2 regions of the Pseudomonas pergaminensis genome follow, and region 2 is predicted to be linked to the other one. Evidence: predicted binding sites of a transcription regulator. Region 2 holds the regulator's gene; the other holds the start of a gene.
The links. The regulator sigma-54, encoded in region 2, starts transcription at its own class of promoters, with help from an activator protein. The targets are predictions, from matches to a motif close to ANTGGCATNNANNTTGCTNT.

Region 1 (11,174 bases), 650 kb from region 2:
ACGCCGCTCTAAGAAGCGGCGCTACTGGATCAGCAGCTGTAGTACAGCTCGTATTCCAGTGGGTGTACGAAGGTGCGAACCTTGATTTCTTCTTCGCTTTTCAGGCTGATGTAAGCGTCGATGAAGTCGTCGCTGAACACGCCGCCTTTGGTCAAGAACGCACGGCCCTTGTCCAGCTCTTCCAGGGCTTCTTTCAGGCTGCCGCACACTTGTGGGATCTCTTTGGCCTCTTCAGGCGGCAGGTCGTACAAGTTTTTGTCGGCGGCGTCGCCAGGGTGGATCTTGTTCTGGATACCGTCCAGGCCGGCCATTACCAGGGCAGCGAAGGCCAGGTACGGGTTGGCTGCTGGATCCGGGAAGCGGGCTTCGATACGGCGAGCGCGAGGGCTGGACACGTAAGGAATACGGATCGAAGCGGAACGGTTGCGCGCCGAGTAGGCCAGCATTACCGGTGCTTCGAAACCTGGGACCAGACGCTTGTAGGAGTTGGTCGACGGGTTGGTGAAGCCGTTCAGGGCCTTACCGTGCTTGATGATACCGCCGATGAAGTACAGGGCAGTGTCGGACAGGCCGGCATAACCTTCGCCAGCGAAGGTGTTCTTGCCATCTTTGGCGATGGACAGGTGAACGTGCATACCCGAACCGTTATCGCCATACAGTGGTTTAGGCATGAAGGTAGCGGTACGGCCGTAAGCGACTGCAGTGTTGTGTACGCAGTACTTCAGGGTCTGTACTTCGTCAGCCTTGGCAACCAAGGTGTTGAACTTCACACCGATTTCGTTCTGACCGGCAGTGGCCACTTCGTGGTGGTGCACTTCGATGACCAGGCCCATGTCTTCCATGGCGTTGCACATGGAGGTACGGATTTCGTGGTCGTGGTCGAACGGCGGAACTGGGAAGTAGCCACCTTTGATACCTGGACGGTGGCCATGGTTGCCGCCTTCCACGTCTTGGTCGGACATCCAGGAGCCTTGTTCGGAGTAGATCTTGAACATGGAGCCGGAGATGTCGGACTTGAACTTGACTTGGTCGAAGATGAAGAATTCTGGCTCTGGGCCTACGAATACGGTGTCACCGATACCGGTGGACTTCAGGTATTCCTCGGCACGCTTGGCGATCGCACGTGGGTCGCGGTCGTAGCCTTGCATGGTCGAAGGCTCGATCACGTCGCACACCAGGATCAGCGTCGGCTCTTCGGTGAACGGGTCGAGTACGGCAGTGCTGTCGTCCGGCATCAGGATCATGTCGGAGGCTTCGATGCCTTTCCAGCCAGCGATGGAGGAACCGTCGAACATTTTGCCTTCTTCGAAGAAAGCTTCATCCAGCGCGTCGCGAGCCGGCATGGTCACGTGGTGCTGAGTGCCTTTGGTGTCCGTGAAGCGCAGATCAATCCATTTAACGTCATGATCTTTGATGAGTTGAACCGACTTCGACATAGTGTCCTCCGGGTGGCTTCGGGCTGGGGTAGTGGAGTTAGCCCTTAGAATGTGGGTGATGCCGGCGCGGATACTCCGCCATGGCAACCTGCCTCACAAGAGAGCAAATTGCATGCCAGTGCGCCAACATGGGTTTTCTGCTCCAAAAACGCCCCTATAAAGGTGCATTACGACAAAAGCCCAAAAATAGCGCACCTCAATGTAGCGTAAAGAGGCACAAATGCACCTATTTAGTGCGTGTCGCGTGCTGTGCATATTAACTGGTTAAACCTTGAGCGATTTCCGCTATAATCCGCGCCCCCCTTTTTCAGCAGGCCCGGCGCGCGCTGTTTCCATGAAATTAATCGTTAAAGTCTTCCCCGAGATCACCATCAAAAGCCGACCGGTACGGACGCGTTTCATCCGTCAGTTGGCCAAGAACATCCGTGCCGTGCTCCGCGATCTGGACCCGGCTGTGGTGGTGAACGGCGTGTGGGACAATCTCGAGCTGGAAACCCGTATCACCGAGCCCAAAGCCTTGAAGGACATGACCGAGCGCCTGAGCTGCATGCCGGGCATCGCGCATTTCCTGCAGGTGGATGAGTACCCGCTGGGCGACTTCGACGACATCACCGAGAAGTGCAAACAGCACTACGGCAGTGAGCTTGAAGGCAAGATCTTTTCGGTGCGCTGCAAGCGTGCCGGCAAGCACACTTTCAGCTCCATGGACGTTGAGAAATACGTCGGCAGCAAGCTGCGTCGCGAGTGCGGCGCAGCCGGAATTTCCCTGAAAGCGCCGCAAATTGAAGTGCGCATGGAAATTCGCGACCAACGGTTGTTTGTGATCCACAGCCAGCACAACAGCATCGGCGGCTACCCGTTGGGCGCCCTGGAACAGACCCTGGTACTGATGTCCGGCGGTTTCGATTCCACGGTGGCGGCCTACCAGATCATGCGCCGCGGCCTGATGAGCCACTTCTGCTTCTTTAACCTGGGCGGGCGTGCCCACGAATTGGGCGTGATGGAAGTCGCGCACTTTATCTGGAAGAAGTACGGCAGCTCCCAGCGCGTGCTATTTGTAAGCGTGCCATTCGAAGAAGTGCTGGGCGAAATCCTCGGCAAAGTCGATAACGGTCATATGGGCGTGGTATTGAAGCGTATGATGTTGCGCGCTGCCTCGCGGATTGCCGATAAATTGCAGATTGATGCGCTGGTGACCGGCGAAGCGATCTCCCAGGTGTCCAGCCAGACGCTGCCGAACCTGTCGATCATCGATTGCGTCACCGAGAAGCTGGTGCTGCGCCCGCTGATCGCCAGCCACAAGCAGGACATCATCGACCTGGCAGAACAGATCGGCACTGCCGATTTTGCCAAGCACATGCCTGAGTACTGCGGGGTCATCTCGGTTAACCCCAAGACCCACGCCAAGCGTCACCGCGTGGAGCATGAAGAGAAAGAATTCGACATGGCGATTCTGGAGCGTGCGCTCGAGAACGCCAAGCTGGTCCCGATCGATCGTGTTATCGACGAACTGGGCCAGGACATCAAGATCGAAGAAGTCAGCGAAGCCCTGGCCGGCCAGATCGTCATCGACATCCGTCACCCGGATGCCGCTGAGGATGAGCCGCTGGACATCGCCGGCATCGACGTACAAACGCTGCCGTTCTATGCACTGAACGCGCGTTTCAAGGAACTGGATAACAGCCGTCAGTACCTGCTGTATTGCGACAAAGGCGTGATGAGTCGCCTGCATGCCCACCATTTGCTCAGTGAGGGGCATGCCAATGTGCGCGTTTATCGACCGAGCTAAGAGCCCGGGGCTGTTTGCCTGTGGCCTGCGTCACCGGCCCCCCGACTCTGCCGTCAAGCTGTAACGGCAAGGCCTGACTCTACTGTTAATCGCTGCCACGACCTGTCAGCACACCGAATCCTCTGATCGAGATACACAAGTGATCGAAAATCTACGTAACATCGCCATCATTGCTCACGTTGACCATGGTAAAACCACCCTGGTAGACAAACTCCTGCGTCAATCCGGCACCCTGGAGCGCAACGAGCTCAACGACGAGCGCGTGATGGACTCCAACGACCAGGAAAAAGAGCGCGGTATTACCATCCTGGCTAAAAACACCGCTATCAACTGGAACGGCTACCACATCAACATCGTGGATACCCCGGGCCACGCCGACTTCGGCGGCGAAGTAGAACGCGTAATGTCGATGGTTGACTCCGTTCTGCTGCTGGTTGACGCTCAAGACGGCCCTATGCCGCAAACCCGTTTCGTGACCAAGAAGGCTTTCGAAGCCGGCCTGCGTCCGATCGTGTGCATCAACAAGGTTGACCGTCCAGGCGCGCGTCCGGACTGGGTTCTGGACCAGATCTTCGACCTGTTCGACAACCTGGGTGCCACCGAAGAACAGCTGGACTTCAAAGTCGTCTACGCCTCGGCCCTGAACGGCATTGCCGGTCTGGACCACACCGACATGGCTGAAGACATGACCCCGCTGTACCAGTCGATCGTCGACAACGTACCTGCGCCGGCTGTTGACCGTGAAGGTCCGTTCCAGATGCAGATCTCCGCACTGGACTACAACAGCTTCCTGGGTGTTATCGGCGTTGGCCGTATCGCTCGTGGTCGCGTCAAGCCAAACACCCCGGTTGTCGCTATCGGCGCCGACGGCAAGAAGCGTAACGGTCGTATCCTGAAGCTGATGGGTCACCACGGTCTGCACCGTATCGACGTTGAAGAAGCTGCAGCTGGCGACATCGTGTGCATCAGCGGTATGGACTCGCTGTTCATCTCCGACACCCTGTGCCACCCGGACGCGGTAGAAGCGATGAAGCCTCTGACCGTTGACGAGCCAACCGTTTCCATGACCTTCCAGGTAAACGACTCGCCTTTCTGCGGTAAAGAAGGCAAGTTCGTGACCTCCCGTAACATCAAGGAACGTCTGGACAAAGAGCTGCTGTACAACGTTGCTCTGCGCGTTGAAGAAGGCGACTCGGCTGACAAGTTCAAGGTTTCCGGCCGTGGTGAGCTGCACCTCTCGGTACTGATCGAAACCATGCGTCGCGAAGGCTTCGAAATGGGCGTTGGTCGTCCAGAAGTAATCATCCGTCAGGTTGACGGCGTGAAGCAGGAACCGTTCGAAAACGTCACCATCGACACCCCTGAAGAATCCCAGGGCAAGGTGATGGAAGAGATGGGTCTGCGTAAAGGCGACCTGACCAACATGGTGCCGGATGGCAAAGGCCGTGTGCGTCTGGAATACAACATCCCTGCGCGTGGTCTGATCGGTTTCCGTAACCAGTTCCTGACCCTGACCAACGGTGCTGGCATCCTGACCTCGATCTTCGATCGCTACGACACCATGAAGTCCGGCGACATGTCCGGCCGTCAGAACGGTGTTCTGGTATCGGTAGAAACCGGCAAGGCGCTGACCTACTCCCTGGAAACCCTCCAGGCACGTGGCAAGCTGTTCGTTGAACACGGTCAAGAGATCTACAACGGTCAGATCGTTGGTCTGAACAGCCGTGACAACGACATGGGCGTCAACCCAACCAAAGGCAAGAAGCTCGACAACATGCGTGCTTCGGGCAAAGACGAAACCATCGCTCTGGTTCCACCTGTTCGCTTCACCCTGGAACAGGCCCTGGAATTCATCCAGGACGACGAGCTGTGCGAAGTCACGCCTAAGTCGATCCGCCTGCGTAAGAAGATCCTGGACGAAGGCGAGCGTACCCGCGCTGCCAAGAAAGCCAAGAACTGAGTTAACTCAGGCTGAATGAAAAACGCCCCCGGTCGAAAGGCCGGGGGCGTTTTTTTATGCCTGGATTTTTCTGGTGAGCCCGCTTGTTGTGGTGAGCGGGCTTGCCCCGCGCTGGGTGGCGAAGCCGCCCCAAAACCAGGCACCTGAGTTTTATCTGGAGAAATGCAGTGGCCGGGTTAGGGCCGCTTCGCAGCCCAGCGCGGGGCAAGCCCGCTCACCACAGGGGTTTGGCTGTCGATCAGAACTTGTCGAGGGTTTTGAACTTGGTCTCGCGCACCACTTCCTTCGGCTTGTACGCGCAATACCCTGGCCGTGGCCCGATCTTCGGGTGATTGCGGCAAGTATCCGGGCGCTTGTCATAAATAGTGCAGAAGCGCGTCTTACGATCCAGGTACAGGCAATCGTTGTTGCTCATGCGCTGCAGGGTAAAAATCTCGGATTTGGAATTGAAGCGCTCGACGATGCCTTCCTTCTGCAGCCGCTTGGCGATGTTTTTCGGCGGGTCGCCGCGCTCGAACTCATCGACGATGCCAATGCGGATCAGGTCCTTGATCTTCACTTCGACCGGCAGCGTGCAGCAGCTGGACACGCAACCACCGCACATATGCGCGGAATATTTCTGCCACGTTTCAAGACGGTCGAGTTCCGCGGCGGCGATCAGTTGAGGCTTCATCAAGGTTCCAGGGTGAGGCGGTATCAGGGCGCGCGATCATACCGGGATTGGTGGTTTTTTGAACAATATTTCGCAAATTTCATCCAGACGGGTATTCGGGCACGCGCCCTGCATCTAATTCGCGCAAAGGTGAATGAGTTAAAAAACTGCCGAACCAGAGCGTCTACCGTCTGTCAGACCGTCTAGGCTCTAGCAACTCCTTCTATCTCGCCCGAGGTCGCAATTGATGTCTCAGGAACCACTTGCACGAGAAGCAGAGGTAGCCGCATTTCGCGATGCCGTCTTGACCAAACTCACCTACGCGGTGGGCAAGGACCCGGATCACGCCTTCGACCATGACTGGTTCGAGGCCATTGCCCTGGCCGCCCGCGACCAGATGGTCGACCACTGGATGGACCATACGCGGCGTATCTACCGCAAAGGCCAAAAGCGGGTTTATTACCTTTCCCTGGAATTCCTCATCGGCCGCCTGCTCTACGACAGCCTGAGCAACCTGGGCGTGCTGGAGATTGCGCGCGAAGCGCTGTCCGAGCTGGGCGTCGACCTGGAGCGCATCCGCCTGCTGGAGCCCGACGCGGCGCTTGGCAACGGTGGCCTGGGCCGCCTGGCGGCGTGCTTCATGGAAAGCATGTCGACCCTGGGCATTGCCGGCCATGGGTATGGCATTCGTTATGAGCACGGCTTGTTCCGCCAGGCGATTGTTGATGGCTGGCAGCAGGAACAGACCGAACGCTGGCTGGATTTCGGTAACCCGTGGGAGTTCGAGCGGGCCGAAGTGATTTACCCGATCGGCTTTGGCGGTAGCGTCGAAACCCTCGCGGATGCTTCCGGCAAGATGATCCAGGTGTGGTCGCCCAACGAAACCGTACGGGCCGTGGCCTATGACACCCCGGTGGTCGGCTGGCGTGGCGCAAGTGTGAACACCCTGCGCTTGTGGCGCGCACGGGCGGTAGAAGACCTGCACCTGGAGCGCTTCAACGCCGGTGACCACTTGGGCGCCGTCGCCGAAGTGGCCCGCGCCGAGAGCATCTCCCGAGTGCTTTACCCGGCCGACAGCACCGAAGCGGGGCAGGAGCTGCGTCTGCGCCAGGAATACTTCTTCGTTTCCGCCTCCCTGCAAGACTTGCTGCGCCGCCACAAGAACATGCACGGCTCGGTACTGAGCCTGGGCGAGCACGCTGCGATCCAACTCAACGATACCCACCCGTCCATCGCCGTGGCCGAGTTGATGCGTCAACTGGTCGACCTGCACGACATTCCGTGGGAAGCGGCGTGGGACGTGACGGTCGAAACCCTGTCGTACACCAACCACACCCTGCTGCCCGAAGCGCTGGAAACCTGGCCGGTCGGACTGATGGAGCGCATGCTGCCTCGGCACATGCAGATCATCTACCTGATCAACGCCCAGCACATCGACTCGCTGCGCGCCAAAGGCATCCACGACTTTGACGTACTGCGCGCCGTCTCGCTGATCGAAGAAGACAACGGCCGCCGCGTGCGCATGGGAAACCTGGCGTTCCTCGGTTCCCACAGCGTCAACGGCGTATCCGGCCTGCACACCCAGCTGATGCGCAGCACGGTGTTCTCCGAGCTACACAAGCTGTACCCGGAGCGTATCAACAACAAAACCAACGGCATCACTTTCCGTCGCTGGTTGTACCAGGCCAACCCGAAGCTCACGTCTATGCTGGTGGAGGCACTGGGTCCGGACATTCTCGACAAGCCCGAAGAGCGGCTGGTGGAGCTTGAGCCGTTCGCCGAGAAACAGACGTTCCGCAAGGCATTTGCCGAGCAGCGTTTGCACAGCAAGCGCGCGCTGGCGGACATCATTCATGAGCGCCTGGGCATCGCGGTCAATCCGGCGGCGATGTTCGACGTGCAGGTCAAGCGTATCCACGAATACAAGCGCCAACTGCTCAACCTGTTGCACACCGTGGCGCTGTACCAGGCGATCCGTGCCGAGCCTGGCACTGACTGGGTGCCGCGCGTGAAGATCTTCTCCGGCAAGGCGGCGGCCAGTTATCACCAGGCCAAGCTGATCATCAAGCTGACCAACGACATCGCGCGCACGGTCAATAACGACCCGACCGTACGTGGTTTGCTCAAGGTGGTGTTCCTGCCCAACTACAACGTGAGCCTGGCAGAAAGCATCATCCCGGCAGCGGACTTGTCGGAGCAGATTTCCACGGCTGGCTTTGAAGCCTCGGGTACCAGCAACATGAAGTTCGGCCTCAACGGTGCGCTGACCATCGGCACCATGGACGGCGCCAACGTCGAGATGCACGAACGCGTCGGTGCCGAGCACATGTTTATCTTTGGTCTCAGTGCGCAGCAGGTGGAAGCGCGCAAACACGCCGGTGAGTTCAACGCCGGGGCCGACATTGCAGCGTCCCATCGGTTGAATGATGTGCTGCAAGCGATTCGGGGCGGGGTGTTCTCGCCGGATGATCCGGGCCGGTACGTGGGGCTGATCGATGGGCTGATCGACTACGACCGCTTCCTGGTCTGTGCTGACTTCGATTCGTACTGGGACGCCCAGGCGCGGGTCGAGGCGCATTGGCATGATTCCAAGGCGTGGTGGCGTTCGGCGGTGCTGAATACCGCGCGCATGGGCTGGTTCAGTTCGGACCGGACCATCAGGGAGTACGCGACCGAGATCTGGAAAGCCCTCGACTAAACAACGCTGGCCTGCACATGTGTGCGGGTTTATGTGGGAGCTGGCTTGCCTGCGATAGCATCACCTCGGTGTGACAGCTACACCGAGGTGTCTGCATCGCGGGCAAGCCCGGCGCCCACATAAGCTTGCTTCCACATGGGGTCTGCGTCGATATACTAGGCGCCAGTTTGCCCGCCTCGGGCTGCTTAGGGATATCGACCATGCAATGGATTTTCATGCTGATTGGCCTGGTGCTCGGCTGGACGCTCGATGAGTCGTTCAGTGATGCGGGTATCGGAGCGCTGTTGGGCTTGGGCATTGGCCAGGCGATTCGCCTGTCAAAGCTGGCGACTCAGGCGGACCAACAGGCGCGTCAGTTGGAAACCACGCAGAAGGCGCTGATTGCGCTGGGTGATCGTCTGCGGCAGCTGGAAGTGCCCACGCCGCCAAGCAATATCGTCGTCGAAGCCCCAATCCCTGAACCCACACCTGTTGGCAAAGCGCCCGATTTGGTTTGGGAGCTGCCGGCCGAATTGGCGCCGGTTGCCATCGTTGCCGAACCAAGCCAGCCGCTGCCGGCTGATGTATGGGCGCCCGCCCCGATACCAGAACCCAAAGAACCTGCCATCCCCCGTGGCCCCAACCTGATCGAGCGCGCCATCAGTGGCGCGCGCAATTGGTTGTTCGGCGGCAACACCGTGCTGCGTGTCGGCGTGGTGCTGTTGTTTCTCGGTCTGGCGTTCCTGTTGCGCTATGCCACCGAAGGCATGGTGGTGCCGATCGAATTACGTTACGCCGGCGTCGCTGCCGCCGCATTGGGCCTGCTGGGCCTGGGCTGGTGGCTGCGGCTGCGTAACAGCAATTACGGCTTGATGTTGCAAGGCACCGGGATCGCGGTGCTGTACCTGACCGTGTTCGCTGCGATGCGCTTGCACCCGCTGATCGACCCCGGTGCGGCGCTTGGCCTGCTGGTGGCCGTCACGGTGTTCTCGGCGATCCTGGCGATTACCCAGGATGCGCTGGGCCTGGCCTGTGCGGCGGCGCTGGGTGGTTTTGCCGCGCCGATTCTGACTTCCACCGGCGCTGGCAACCATGTGGCGCTGTTCAGTTATTTCGCCCTGCTCAACGCCGGCATCCTGGCGATTGCTTGGTTCAAGGCCTGGCGCCTGCTCAACCTGATCGGTTTTGTCGGCACTTTTGGGATTGGCTTCGCTTGGGGGATGCGCTCCTACACGCCGGAACTGCTGTGGAGTACCGAGCCGTTCCTGATGCTGTTTTTCCTGATGTACCTGGCCATCGGCCTGCTGTTCGCCCGGCGTAAATTGCTCGAGATGCGCGACGCGCCCGAGGATGACAGCCGTGGTGCACTGCTGCGCTGGTCGGCGGCCAAGGGTGATTATGTCGACGGCAGCATGCTGTTTGGCCCGCCGCTGGTGGGTTTCGGCTTGCAGTTTGCGTTGGTGCAGCACCTGGAGTTTGCCGCAGCGTTCAGCGCCTTGGGCCTGGGCATCGTCTACATGGGCCTGGCCCGGCTGCTGAGCGGCGGGCGCGCTTTGTTGCTGGCGGAAACCTGCCTGGCCTTGGGGGTGATCTTTGCCAGCCTGGCCATCCCCCTGGGCCTCGACGCGCGTTGGACGGCTGCGGCCTGGGCGGTGGAAGGCGCCGGCATTTTCTGGCTCGGCTTGCGTCAGCAGCGGCCGTTGGCGCGCGCGTTTGGCCTGTTGCTGCAAGTGGGTTCGGCGCTGGCGTTCCTCAGTGAATTGGGTGTCGGTGAGCACACCTTGCTCAGTGGCGCGCCGTTGGGCGCGCTGCTGCTGGGCGCTGCGTTGTTGTTCAGCTTTGACCAGTTGCGCAAGGCGTCCGAGGAGCAGTCCTCAGACTGGGAGCGCAAAGGCCTCCCGGTGTTGGCTAGCCTTGGCTTGAGCTTTTTGTACCTGCTCGCGCCCTTGTTGCTGGCTACCCAAGGCACCGCTGTGAGTTGGGCAGTCGCTGGCCTGGTGACGCTGTTTATAGGCCTGCGCATCGGCTCGCGCACCTTCCTGTTCACCGCATTCGCTGTGCAATTGCTGGGTGGCGCGGTGTTCCTGCTGCGGTTGCAAGGTGGCGACGGCGCAGCGGTGTTCAATGCCGGTTGGAGCGGTTTGCTCACGGCGTCGTTGATTGGCTTGGCCTTGATCGGTGGCATGTTGTTGGCGGCGCGTGACGACATCGTGCGCAGCGATGTGCGGCTGCTGCGCGGGTTGTCGGTGGTGCTGTTGGCGGGCCTCGTATTGATCAACCTCGCGGTGCTGTTCGTGCTGCCGTGGGAAAGCGCCAGTGGCGTGTGGGCGGCCAGTGGCTTGTTGGTCATCTGGCTGAGCCTGTACCTGCAACAGCGGGTCAGTTTTGTGTTCGGCTTGCTGCTGCAATTGGTGGGCGGCGGTTCGTTCCTGCTGGCGGTACCGGAGTTGCTCGGGCCACTGACCAGCGAGGGGCTGCGTCCGTTGGCCCACAGCGGTTTCTGGACGCCGATGGTGCTGGGCCTGGCTGCACTGGTCGGCGCCTGGCGCTTGCAGCGCGAACCCCATGCGCCGGTGTTTGCCGTGTTGAAGCTGCAACGCTTGTCGGACTTGTTGTTGGTCTGGGGCGCGGCCTGGTGGACGTTGGCGCTGATCGGCGAA
Region 2 (11,174 bases):
TACTTGACCGTCATGATGCTGCGGGAAATGCCTTCAGCGTCGACCACCGGGCCAACAATGGTGTTGAGCGCGTTATAGAACTGACTCGGGTCCTGCTTGTACTTTTCCTTGTTGGCCGACAGGTCAGCCAACATCTTGTTAGTAGTGTCCTGCACCAGATCGTGCGCAGAACCTGCTGCGTTGGCCATCAACGGCAGCGCTGCAAGCAGTACCAGAAGGCCACGTCGCAAGGTAGAGATCATGTACGAATTCCTCATTTGGCGTCTTTATTGACCGTATTGAGCAGGAATTTACCGATCAGGTCTTCAAGTACCAACGACGACTGTGTGTCGTGGATTGTCGAGCCATCCTTGAGCAGGGCTGTTTCCCCGCCCACGCTGACACCGATGTACTTCTCGCCCAGCAGACCCGCAGTGAGGATAGATGCAGTGGAGTCGGTCGGCAGATTATCTACCTTCTTGTCCAGTTGCATCGTCACCCGGCCGGTGAAGCTGTCGCGGTCCAGATCGATTGCCGTGACCTTGCCGATGGTTACACCGGCCATGGTCACTTTAGCTCTGACAGTCAAACCGGCGATATTGTCGAAGTACGCGTAAAGTTTGTAAGTATCGGCGGTGGGGCTGGCCGAAAGACCGCTGACTCGCAGGGCCAACAACAGTAAAGCCAGGATGCCAGCCAGCAAGAAAAGGCCGACACCGATTTCCACAGTGCGGTTTTGCATCAGAAATCTCCAAACATCAAGGCGGTCAAAATGAAGTCAAGGCCCAGTACCGCCAGCGAGGCGTACACAACGGTCTTGGTGGTGGCGCGACTGATCCCTTCTGAGGTGGGCTCACAGTCGTAGCCTTGGAATACGGCGATCCAGGTGACAACAAAGGCGAAGACGATGCTCTTTATGACGCCGTTGAGCACGTCGCCCGTGAACGTCACGCTGTTTTGCATGTTGGCCCAGTAGGAGCCGTCGTAGACGCCCAGCCAGTCCACTGCCACCCACGAACCGCCCCAGATACCGACCACGCTGAAGATCATCGCCAGCAATGGCAGGGAAATGAAGCCGGCCCACAGGCGCGGGGCAACAATGTACTTGAGCGGGTCCACGCCGATCATTTCCAGGCTGGACAACTGCTCGGTGGATTTCATGTTGCCGATTTCGGCGGTCAACGCGGAACCCGCGCGCCCGGCGAACAGCAAGGCGGTGACCACCGGCCCCAGTTCACGCAACAGCGTCAAGGCGACCATCTGCCCTACCGCCTGCTCCGAACCGTAGCTGGAGAGGATATTGAAGCCCTGCAACGCCAGCACCATGCCGATGAACACGCCGGAGACCACGATGATCACCAGGGACATGACACCTACCGAATGCAGCTGCTTGACCAGCAGGCCAAAGCCGCCGCCAATGCCGCCGCGACCGAGCAGGGCGTGGAAGAGGAAAATCGTCGAACGGCCCAGAACCTCGACGATGTCGATGCCCGAGCGACCGAAAAGGCGAACCTTCTCGATGAGAGATGTCTTGCGCATCAGCGCTTCCCCAGAAGATCTGAGCGGTAGTCCGCTGCCGGAAAGTGAAAAGGCACCGGGCCATCGGGATCGCCGGTCATGAACTGGCGAATGCGCGGGTTATCGGCGTTCATCAGCTCTTGCGGTGTGCCCTGCCCCAGCACCTGGCCATCGCCGACTACATAAAGGTAATCGGCAATGCTCGCGGTTTCTGCAAGATCATGGGAGACCACGATGCTGGTAATGCCCAAAGCATCGTTGAGCAAGCGGATAAGCCGTACAAGCACCCCCATGGCGATGGGGTCCTGGCCGACAAAAGGCTCGTCATACATGAGAATCTGCGGGTCGAGGGCGATGGCACGCGCCAGGGCCACACGGCGCTTCATGCCACCGGACAGCTCATCGGGCATCAGGTCGATGGCACCGCGAAGGCCTACGGCCTGCAGTTTCAGCAACACAATGTCACGAATCATTTCGTCAGACAGCTGGGTATGCACCCGCAGCGGAAAGGCCACGTTCTCGAAAACATCGAGGTCGGTGAACAGCGCACCGCTCTGGAACAGCACGCCCATGTGCTTGCGTGCGTCAAACAGATCGCTGCGCGACAGCGTCGGCAGGTTCTGGCCATTGACCCACACTTCACCGGCGCTGGGCCGCAATTGCATGCCCATCAGGCGCAGCAGGGTGGTCTTGCCGCAACCGGAAGGCCCCATGATGCCCGTGACCTTGCCGCGCGGAATGCGGATATCGACGTTATTGAAGATGCTGCGCGTCCCGCGCTTGAAGGTCAGTCCCTTCAGCTCGACCGCGTAGGCGTTATCGGCACTCATCTAAACTCCTTGGGATGCAGCCTCTCACTCAGACACCACGTTTGCGACAAACGTTTGCATCATTCGCGCAATACTTGGCCACATGGGCCGAGCGGACCGAACTGGCGGCGAACTATATCACTGCTGGTACAGGGCGCCCAAGGCCGGAACGGTGCTTGTTCAGATTGAGGACAGGGAAAAACGTTGCCGCCTATGTTGCCAAGGATGGAATCTCAAGCGCATCGCAAACAAACCCTGACGAACTTGCGTGAGGGAATTGATCATTACCGTTATAATCGCCGACTTTTCGTCAGGCTATACGATTTCAGACATGAGCCAATCCAGCGACCTTATTCAATCCGCACAACGCACCATCCGCCTCGAGCTTGAAGCCGTAGAAGGCTTGCTGGCGCATATCGACGCAGATTTCGTACGCGCGTGCGAGATGATTCTGGCCAGCAAAGGCCGCGTTGTCGTGGTCGGCATGGGCAAGTCGGGCCACGTCGGCAACAAGATCGCCGCCACCCTGGCCAGCACCGGGACCACTGCATTTTTCGTGCACCCCGCCGAAGCCAGCCACGGCGACATGGGCATGATCACCAAGGATGACATCATCCTGGCGCTGTCCAACTCCGGCAGCACCAACGAAATCGTGACCCTGCTGCCGCTGATCAAGCGCCTGGGCATCCAGATGATCAGCATCACCGGCAACCCGGAGTCGACGCTGGCCAAGGCCGCCGAAGTGAACCTGAATGTTCACGTGGCCCACGAGGCGTGCCCTTTGAACCTGGCACCGACCTCCTCCACCACCGCCGCACTGGTCATGGGCGATGCCCTGGCCGTGGCGCTGCTGGAAGCCCGTGGGTTTACCGCCGAGGACTTCGCATTTTCCCACCCGGGTGGCGCCCTGGGCCGCCGTTTGCTGCTGAAAGTGGAAAACGTCATGCACTCGGGCGATGAGTTGCCCCACGTCCAGCGCGGCACCTTGCTGAAGGACGCGTTGATGGAAATGACCCGCAAGGGCCTGGGCATGACCGTGATACTGGAAGCCGACGGCCGCCTGGCCGGGGTCTTCACCGACGGCGACCTGCGCCGCACCCTGGACCGCACCATTGATATCCACACCGCCACCATTGATGCGGTGATGACCCCTCACGGCAAGACCGCGCGCCCTGAAATGCTGGCAGCCGAAGCCTTGAAGATCATGGAAGACCATAAGATAGGCGCGCTGGTGGTGGTCGATGGCAATGACCATCCGATTGGCGCCCTGAACATGCACGATTTGTTGCGTGCGGGAGTGATGTAAATGACCAGCGACCTGTTGCAACGCGGTAAAAACATCAAGCTGGCGATTTTCGACGTCGACGGCGTGCTGACCGATGGCCGCCTGTACTTCCTCGAAGACGGCAGCGAATTCAAGACGTTCAACACCCTCGATGGCCAGGGCATCAAGATGCTGATGGCGGCGGGCGTGCAAACAGCGATTATCAGCGGCCGAAAAACCCCCGTTGTGGAACGCCGTGCACAAAACCTGGGGATTCCTCACCTGTATCAGGGCCGCGAGGATAAACTGGTGGTTCTGGACGAGCTTCTTGGCCAACTCAACCTAAGCTATGAGCAGGTCGCCTACTTGGGCGATGACCTGCCAGACCTGCCGGTGATTCGTCGGGTGGGCTTGGGCATGGCTGTCGCCAATGCGGCGGCATTTGTTCGCGAGCATGCCCATGGCATCACTACCGCCCGTGGCGGTGAAGGTGCCGCCCGCGAGTTCTGCGAGCTGATCCTGCGTGCCCAGGGTAGCCTTGAAGCGGCCCACGCCGCCTACTTATAGAGCGTTTTATGCTGAGCAAAAAGATTCGCAACTTCCTGCTATTCGGGGTCATCGCCGCGCTGTTTCTCGCGGTGGGCTACTGGAATATCAGCCCGGAGCGCTTTCTCGACCAGCCTGCTGCGCAGGTGGACGAGGGCGCTATCGACTACTACGCCATCAATGCCAAGAGCGTGCAATTCCTGCCAGACGGCAAGGTTCAGTACGAGATGACTTCGGACAAGGTCGAGCATGTAAAGGCCAGCGAAGTCACGCTGCTGACCAATCCGGACATGAACATTTACCGCGGTACCGAGTTCCCATGGCACGTCACCAGCAAACGTGGTGAGGTCAACCCGGACGGTACCGAGGTGGAACTGATCGACTCGGTGCGCGTTGCGCGCACGGACGATAAAAAACGTGAGACCGTGATTACCAGCAGTCGCATGACCGTATTCCCGCAGAAGCAATATGCGCAGACCGAGCAAGACGTTAGAATCGACGGCGCTGGCGGTGTATCGACTGGCAAGGGAATGAAAGCGTATTTGAAAGAAAGCAGGATACACCTGCTATCGAACGTAAGAGGACAGTATGAGGCTCGTTAAAACTCTCCCTATTTTGCTCGGTCTGGGCGCAGCACTGGGAAGCGTGAGCGCCTGGGCTCTGCCGAACGATAGCCAGCAACCGATCCACATCTCGGCTGACGATGCACAGCTCGATGACAAGCAAGGCGTCGCCACCTATACCGGCGGTGTGATCATCACCCAGGGCTCGATGAAGATCACCGGCAATACGGTGACACTGACGCGCACCCAATCGGGCGATATCGACGTGGTAACGTCGGTGGGCAACCTGGCTTACTTCGAACAGAAGCAGTCCGCGACCGATACCGGCCCGATGAAAGGCTACGGCAAGACTATCCAGTACCATGCCCAGCAGAACCGCATCGTCCTGATCGACCAGGCCAAGGTGCTCAGCCCCGATGGCAACTCGACGGAAGGTGAGAAGATCACCTATGACACCGTGAAACAGATCGCTAACGCCGGTCGTGCCAATGGCAACAAGGTCACCGCGCCTCGTCCACGCATCGACATGGTTATCCAGCCGAAGAAGAAGGCCGAGTAATGGCAACCCTGAAAGCCCAGCATCTGGCCAAGGCCTATAAAAGCCGTCAGGTCGTGCGCGACGTCAGCCTGTCGATCGACAGCGGCCAGATCGTCGGCTTGCTCGGCCCCAACGGCGCCGGCAAGACCACCTGCTTCTACATGATCGTCGGCCTGGTCCAGGCGGATCAGGGCCGCGTCCTGATCGACGACCTGGACGTGAGCCACCAGCCGATGCACGGCCGCGCACGCGCCGGTATCGGCTATCTCCCGCAGGAAGCGTCGATCTTCCGCAAACTGTCGGTCGCCGATAACATCATGGCCATCCTCGAGACCCGCAAGGAACTCGACCGTGACGGCCGCCGCAAGGAGCTGGAAAGCCTGCTGCAGGAATTCCACATCAACCATATCCGCGACAACCTCGGCATGAGCCTGTCCGGTGGTGAGCGTCGCCGCGTGGAAATCGCCCGCGCCCTGGCCACCGCGCCCAAGTTCATCCTGCTGGACGAACCGTTTGCCGGCGTCGACCCGATCTCGGTGGGCGACATCAAGCAGATCATCCATCATCTCAAGGCCAAGGGCATTGGCGTGCTGATCACTGACCACAACGTCCGTGAAACGCTCGATATCTGCGAAACCGCGTATATCGTCAACGATGGCCAACTGATTGCCGAAGGCGATTCCGCCACTATCCTGGCCAACGAATTGGTCAAGGAAGTGTACCTGGGTCACGAGTTCCGCCTGTAAACACCGTGGTGTCAAGGCCGTTTGCCAAGGTGCGCGGGAGTCAATGAAAACCTCCGGATTTTTATTGTTACCGCGCTCTAGGCAAAGCCCCCGACATCAGGCATATAATTTGCTTATGTTTGGCGCTCACGCGCCCTGTCGTGGATGGCGCATTGCGCCGGCGAATAAGGTGTTAAGCCCCTGCCATGAAACCATCGCTAGTCCTGAGAATGGGCCAGCAGCTGACGATGACACCGCAGCTGCAACAGGCCATCCGCCTGCTCCAATTGTCGACACTGGACCTGCAACAGGAAATCCAGGAGGCCCTGGAGTCCAATCCGATGCTCGAACGCCAGGAAGAAGGCGACGACTTCGATAACGCAGACCCACTGGCCGATAACATCGAGCAAAAACCCAATTCTGACGTGCAGGAACCCTCCTACCAGGAAACCGCCCCTACGGTGGACAACCTTGAGGAAGGCGAATGGAACGAGCGCATTCCCAACGAGCTTCCGGTCGATACCGCCTGGGAAGACGTCTACCAGACCAGCGCCAGCAGCCTGCCCAGCAACGATGACGACGAGTGGGACTTCACCACCCGCACCTCCGCCGGCGAGAGCCTGCAGAGCCACCTGCTGTGGCAACTGAACCTTGCGCCGATGTCGGACACCGATCGCCTGATCGCCGTGACGCTGATCGACTGCATCAACAACCAGGGTTATCTAGACGAGACGCTTGAAGAGATTCTTGAAGCCTTCGACCCTGAACTGGATATCGAGCTGGACGAGATCGAAGCCGTCCTGCACCGCATCCAGCAGTTCGAGCCTGCCGGTATCGGCGCGCGCACGCTCAGCGAATGCCTGTTGCTGCAATTGCGCCAGCTACCCGCCAAGACCCCATGGCTCGCCGAGGCCCAGCGTCTGGTCACCGATTACATCGACCTGCTGGGCAGCCGCGACTACAGCCAATTGATGCGTCGCATGAAGCTCAAGGAAGACGACCTGCGCCAGGTCATCGAGCTGGTACAGAGCCTCAACCCGCGTCCCGGCTCGCAAATCGAATCCAGCGAAGCCGAATACGTGGTGCCCGATGTCATCGTGCGCAAGGACAACGAGCGCTGGCTGGTGGAACTGAACCAGGAGTCGGTGCCGCGCCTGCGGGTCAACCCTCAATACGCAGGCTTCGTACGGCGCGCCGATACCAGTGCCGACAACACCTTCATGCGCAACCAGTTGCAGGAAGCCCGCTGGTTCATCAAGAGCCTGCAAAGCCGCAACGAAACCCTGATGAAAGTCGCCACCCAAATCGTCGAGCACCAGCGCGGCTTTCTGGAATACGGCGACGAAGCGATGAAACCGCTGGTACTGCATGACATCGCCGAAGCGGTTGGCATGCATGAGTCGACGATTTCACGGGTAACCACGCAGAAATTCATGCATACCCCACGGGGTATTTATGAACTGAAATACTTTTTCTCCAGCCACGTCAGCACCTCCGAAGGCGGTGAATGCTCGTCCACGGCGATCCGCGCGATCATCAAAAAACTGGTTGCCGCGGAAAATCAGAAAAAGCCATTGAGTGACAGTAAGATCGCTGGTTTACTGGAGGCACAAGGCATTCAGGTCGCCCGTCGAACCGTCGCCAAGTACCGCGAGTCCCTCGGGATCGCGCCTTCCAGCGAGCGTAAGCGTTTGATGTGACGGGCGGGCCACAGCGTTCCAGTGGCAGGTATTCCTACCTGCCGCTTTATGCACTGGCAACGAAGGAGAAGCTGTATGCAAGTCAACATCAGTGGACACCAGCTGGAAGTCACCAAACCCCTGCGTGAATACACCGAAAGCAAGCTGAACAAGCTGGCGGGGCATTTTGACAAGATCACCAATGTGCAGGTCATCATGGAGGTCGATAAGCTCAAGCAGAAAATCGAGGCCACCCTGCACGTACCGAATGCGAAGCTCGTCGCCAATGCAGAACATGAAGACATGTACGCGGCGATCGACTCGCTCTACGACAAGCTGGACCGCCAACTCATAAAGCATAAGGAAAAGAATCTGCACCTGATGCAAGGTACAGGTCGTTAACTCTCCCCCCATGATCCGACTTGAAACCATCCTGACCCCCGGCCGTTCCCTCGTGAACGTGCCGGGAGGCAGCAAGAAAAAAGCCCTCGAACAAATTGCCAACCTGATCGCGCGCGAAGTGCCGGATCTGGAGATGCAGGATGTGTTCGATGCGCTGATTGCCCGTGAAAAACTCGGCTCTACCGGTTTTGGTAACGGCATCGCCATTCCTCATTGCCGCCTCAAAGGCTGCGAAACACCCGTCAGCGCCCTGCTCCACCTGGAAGCCCCCATCGATTTCGACGCTATCGACGGCGCCCCGGTCGACCTGCTGTTCGTTCTGCTGGTCCCGCAAGCCGCCACCGATGCACACTTGGAACTGCTCAGGCAGATCGCCAGCATGCTCGACCGCAAGGAAGTACGCGACAAACTGCGTAGCGCCAGTAGCAATGAGGCGCTGTACCAGGTTGTCCTGGATGAACAGAACGGGCAGTAATCATGCGTTTGATCATCGTCAGCGGCCGTTCTGGCTCGGGTAAAAGTACCGCCCTCAATGTTCTTGAGGACAGCGGTTTCTATTGCATCGACAACCTGCCCGCCGGCCTGCTGCCGGAACTGGCGGAGCGTGCGCTGATCCACACCGAACTGGCGCAACCCCTGGTCGCCGTTTCGATTGATGCCCGCAACCTGCCCAGCCACCTTGAGCGATTTCCGCAATTGCTCGAGGAAGTGCGCGCCAAGCATATTCATTGCGATGTGCTTTACCTGGACGCCGACGAAGAGACTTTGCTCAAGCGCTTCTCCGAAACCCGTCGACGCCACCCCCTCAGCAGCCCCCACCGTTCCCTGGCAGAAGCCATCGAAGACGAAACCAAGCTGCTGGGGCCGATCATTGACCTCGCTGACCTCAAGATCAATACCACCAGCCTCAACCTGTATCAGCTGCGCGACGCCATCAAGCTGCGCCTGCTGAATCAGCCGGAGCCCGGTACGGCATTTCTTGTTGAGTCATTCGGGTTCAAGCGTGGCATGCCGGTGGACGCCGACCTGGTGTTCGATGTGCGCTGCCTGCCCAACCCCTACTGGAAGCCGGAACTGCGCGAACAGTCCGGGCTGGATCAGCCCGTGGCTGATTACCTGGCAGCGCAGCCGGATGTGGAGGAGATGTTCCAGGACATTTCCAGCTACTTGCTCAAATGGTTGCCACGCTTCGCCGCCAGCAACCGCGCCTACGTCACCATCGCCATCGGCTGCACCGGCGGCCACCACCGCTCCGTCTACCTGACCGAGCGCCTGGGCCAGGTGCTGCAACAAACCCTCAAGAACGTCCAGGTCCGCCACCGCGACCTTAGCTGAAAGGAACACCTGCGCGATGCCCGCTCTGGAAATTGAAATCATCAACAAGCTGGGCCTGCACGCCCGGGCCTCCGCCAAATTCGTGGGTGTGGCTGGGCAGTTTCCCTGTCAGATCCGCGCCGGGCGCTCACCGGAATCGATGGTCGACGGCAAAAGCATCATGGCGATGATGATGCTGGCAGCGGGCAAGGGCACCAAGATTCACTTGAAGACCGAAGGTGAGCAGGAGCAGGAAGCGATGGACGCCTTGGTGGCGCTGATCAACAACTACTTCGACGAAGGCGAATAACCCTCTGTAGGAGCCCGGCTTGCCGGCGAAGGCGTCGCCAAGCGCACTGCACGTCTCAAGGATTGATCGCCGGCAAGCCGGCTCCTACAAGGGAGCGGGCGTTATCCCAAAGCCGTGTCCATCACCATCATCAAGCAAAACCCGATGCACAACCCCAAACTGGCGAGCTTTTCGTGACCATTGCGCCGCGATTCGGGAATGACCTCGTGGGTCACCACCAGCAGCATCGCGCCGGCGGCCAGGGCCAGACCCAACGGCAACAATACCTCGGCCAGGCTGACCAGCCAGGCACAGAGCACCGCAAACACCGGCTCAACCAGACCTGACGCCGCACCGATCAGGAACGCCTTGACCCGCGACATCCCTGCCCCGGCCAACACCAACGCAATCACCAGGCCTTCGGGCACGTCCTGCAACGCAATGCCCATCGCCAGGCTGTCTGCATCCGGCATACCGCCGCCTGCGGAGACGCCGACCGCCATGCCTTCGGGGATGTTATGGGCGATGATGGCAAACACGAACAACCAAATGCGCGGTGGAATCACCGGTTTGTCCGGCGTGCCCACCAGCATTTCCGGGCTAGCGCCGGAGACCTTGCGGTCAACCAGATACAGCCCGAATGCTCCCAGCATAATGCCAAAGCTGATCAGGCCACTTGCCCCCCAGGGCGAGAGCCCCAGGCCTTCAGCCGCGGCAATGCCCGGCACGATCAGCGAAAACGCCGTCGCCGCCAGCATCATCCCGGCGCCAAAGCCCAGCAATGTATCGCTCAACGCCACCGGCATACGTCGGATGACCAGCACCGGCACGGCGCCAAGGGCCGTGCCGAGCGCACAGATGGCGCCGCCCTGTAGGGCACGCAGAATACGCGGTTCCAGGTCCAGCCAGGCCAGCCCGTGGGCCACCAGCAATGCAATACCTGCCAATAGCAGTAGCGAGCCAAACGCATAACGAAACATTCGCCCGCTGCTGATCGCCAGTGTTTCAGTGCCCATAGTCGGCCTTAGATCTTGTTATGAAGGTGAATGTCAGGCCACGGCGGCCTGATAGCGCGCGGCGACTTCTGGCCAGTTGATAACACTGTAGAAGGCATTGATGTATTCCGGGCGACGGTTCTGGTACAGCAGGTAGTAGGCGTGTTCCCAGACGTCCAGACCGAGAATCGGCGTATTGCCGTTCATCAGTGGGCTGTCCTGGTTGCCACTGCTTTCCACCACCAGGGTCTTCTGCGGAGTCACACTCAACCAGGCCCAGCCGCTGCCGAAACGGGTCAATGCAGCCTTGGTGAAGGCCTCTTTGAAACTGTCGAAGCCACCCAACTGTTCATCAATGGCTTTGCCTAACGCGCCTTCGGGTTTGCCGCCACCTTTGGGCGACATCACTGCCCAGAACAACGAGTGGTTGGCATGGCCGCCACCCTGGTTGATGACGGCTGCACGCAGTTTTTCCGGCAGTTGCTGCACACTGGACACCAGTTTCTCCACCGGCCATCCGGCAAACTCAGTGCCTTCGACAGCCGCATTGAGG

Region 1: glnA (type I glutamate--ammonia ligase) is a predicted target of sigma-54. The motif match lies at 1,537-1,556, and genes of this name have one in related genera.

Annotation. Positions count from the first base shown of each region.
Region 1 covers NZ_CP078013.2:379,576-390,749, forward strand. Annotated here, with positions in the region: gene glnA (type I glutamate--ammonia ligase) at 30-1,436, opposite strand; gene thiI (tRNA uracil 4-sulfurtransferase ThiI) at 1,771-3,225, shown strand; gene typA (translational GTPase TypA) at 3,365-5,185, shown strand; gene KUA23_RS01750 (YkgJ family cysteine cluster protein) at 5,424-5,858, opposite strand; gene KUA23_RS01755 (glycogen/starch/alpha-glucan phosphorylase) at 6,085-8,535, shown strand; gene KUA23_RS01760 (DUF2339 domain-containing protein) at 8,736-11,174, shown strand, end outside.
Region 2 covers NZ_CP078013.2:1,028,867-1,040,040, reverse strand. Annotated here, with positions in the region: gene KUA23_RS04695 (MlaC/ttg2D family ABC transporter substrate-binding protein) at 1-242, opposite strand, end outside; gene mlaD (outer membrane lipid asymmetry maintenance protein MlaD) at 254-721, opposite strand; gene mlaE (lipid asymmetry maintenance ABC transporter permease subunit MlaE) at 721-1,518, opposite strand; gene KUA23_RS04680 (ATP-binding cassette domain-containing protein) at 1,518-2,327, opposite strand; gene KUA23_RS04675 (KpsF/GutQ family sugar-phosphate isomerase) at 2,638-3,612, shown strand; gene KUA23_RS04670 (KdsC family phosphatase) at 3,613-4,137, shown strand; gene lptC (LPS export ABC transporter periplasmic protein LptC) at 4,146-4,718, shown strand; gene lptA (lipopolysaccharide transport periplasmic protein LptA) at 4,705-5,238, shown strand; gene lptB (LPS export ABC transporter ATP-binding protein) at 5,238-5,963, shown strand; gene KUA23_RS04650 (RNA polymerase factor sigma-54) at 6,149-7,642, shown strand; gene hpf (ribosome hibernation-promoting factor, HPF/YfiA family) at 7,718-8,023, shown strand; gene ptsN (PTS IIA-like nitrogen regulatory protein PtsN) at 8,034-8,498, shown strand; gene rapZ (RNase adapter RapZ) at 8,501-9,358, shown strand; gene KUA23_RS04630 (HPr family phosphocarrier protein) at 9,375-9,647, shown strand; gene KUA23_RS04625 (ZIP family metal transporter) at 9,749-10,642, opposite strand; gene KUA23_RS04620 (superoxide dismutase) at 10,676-11,174, opposite strand, start outside.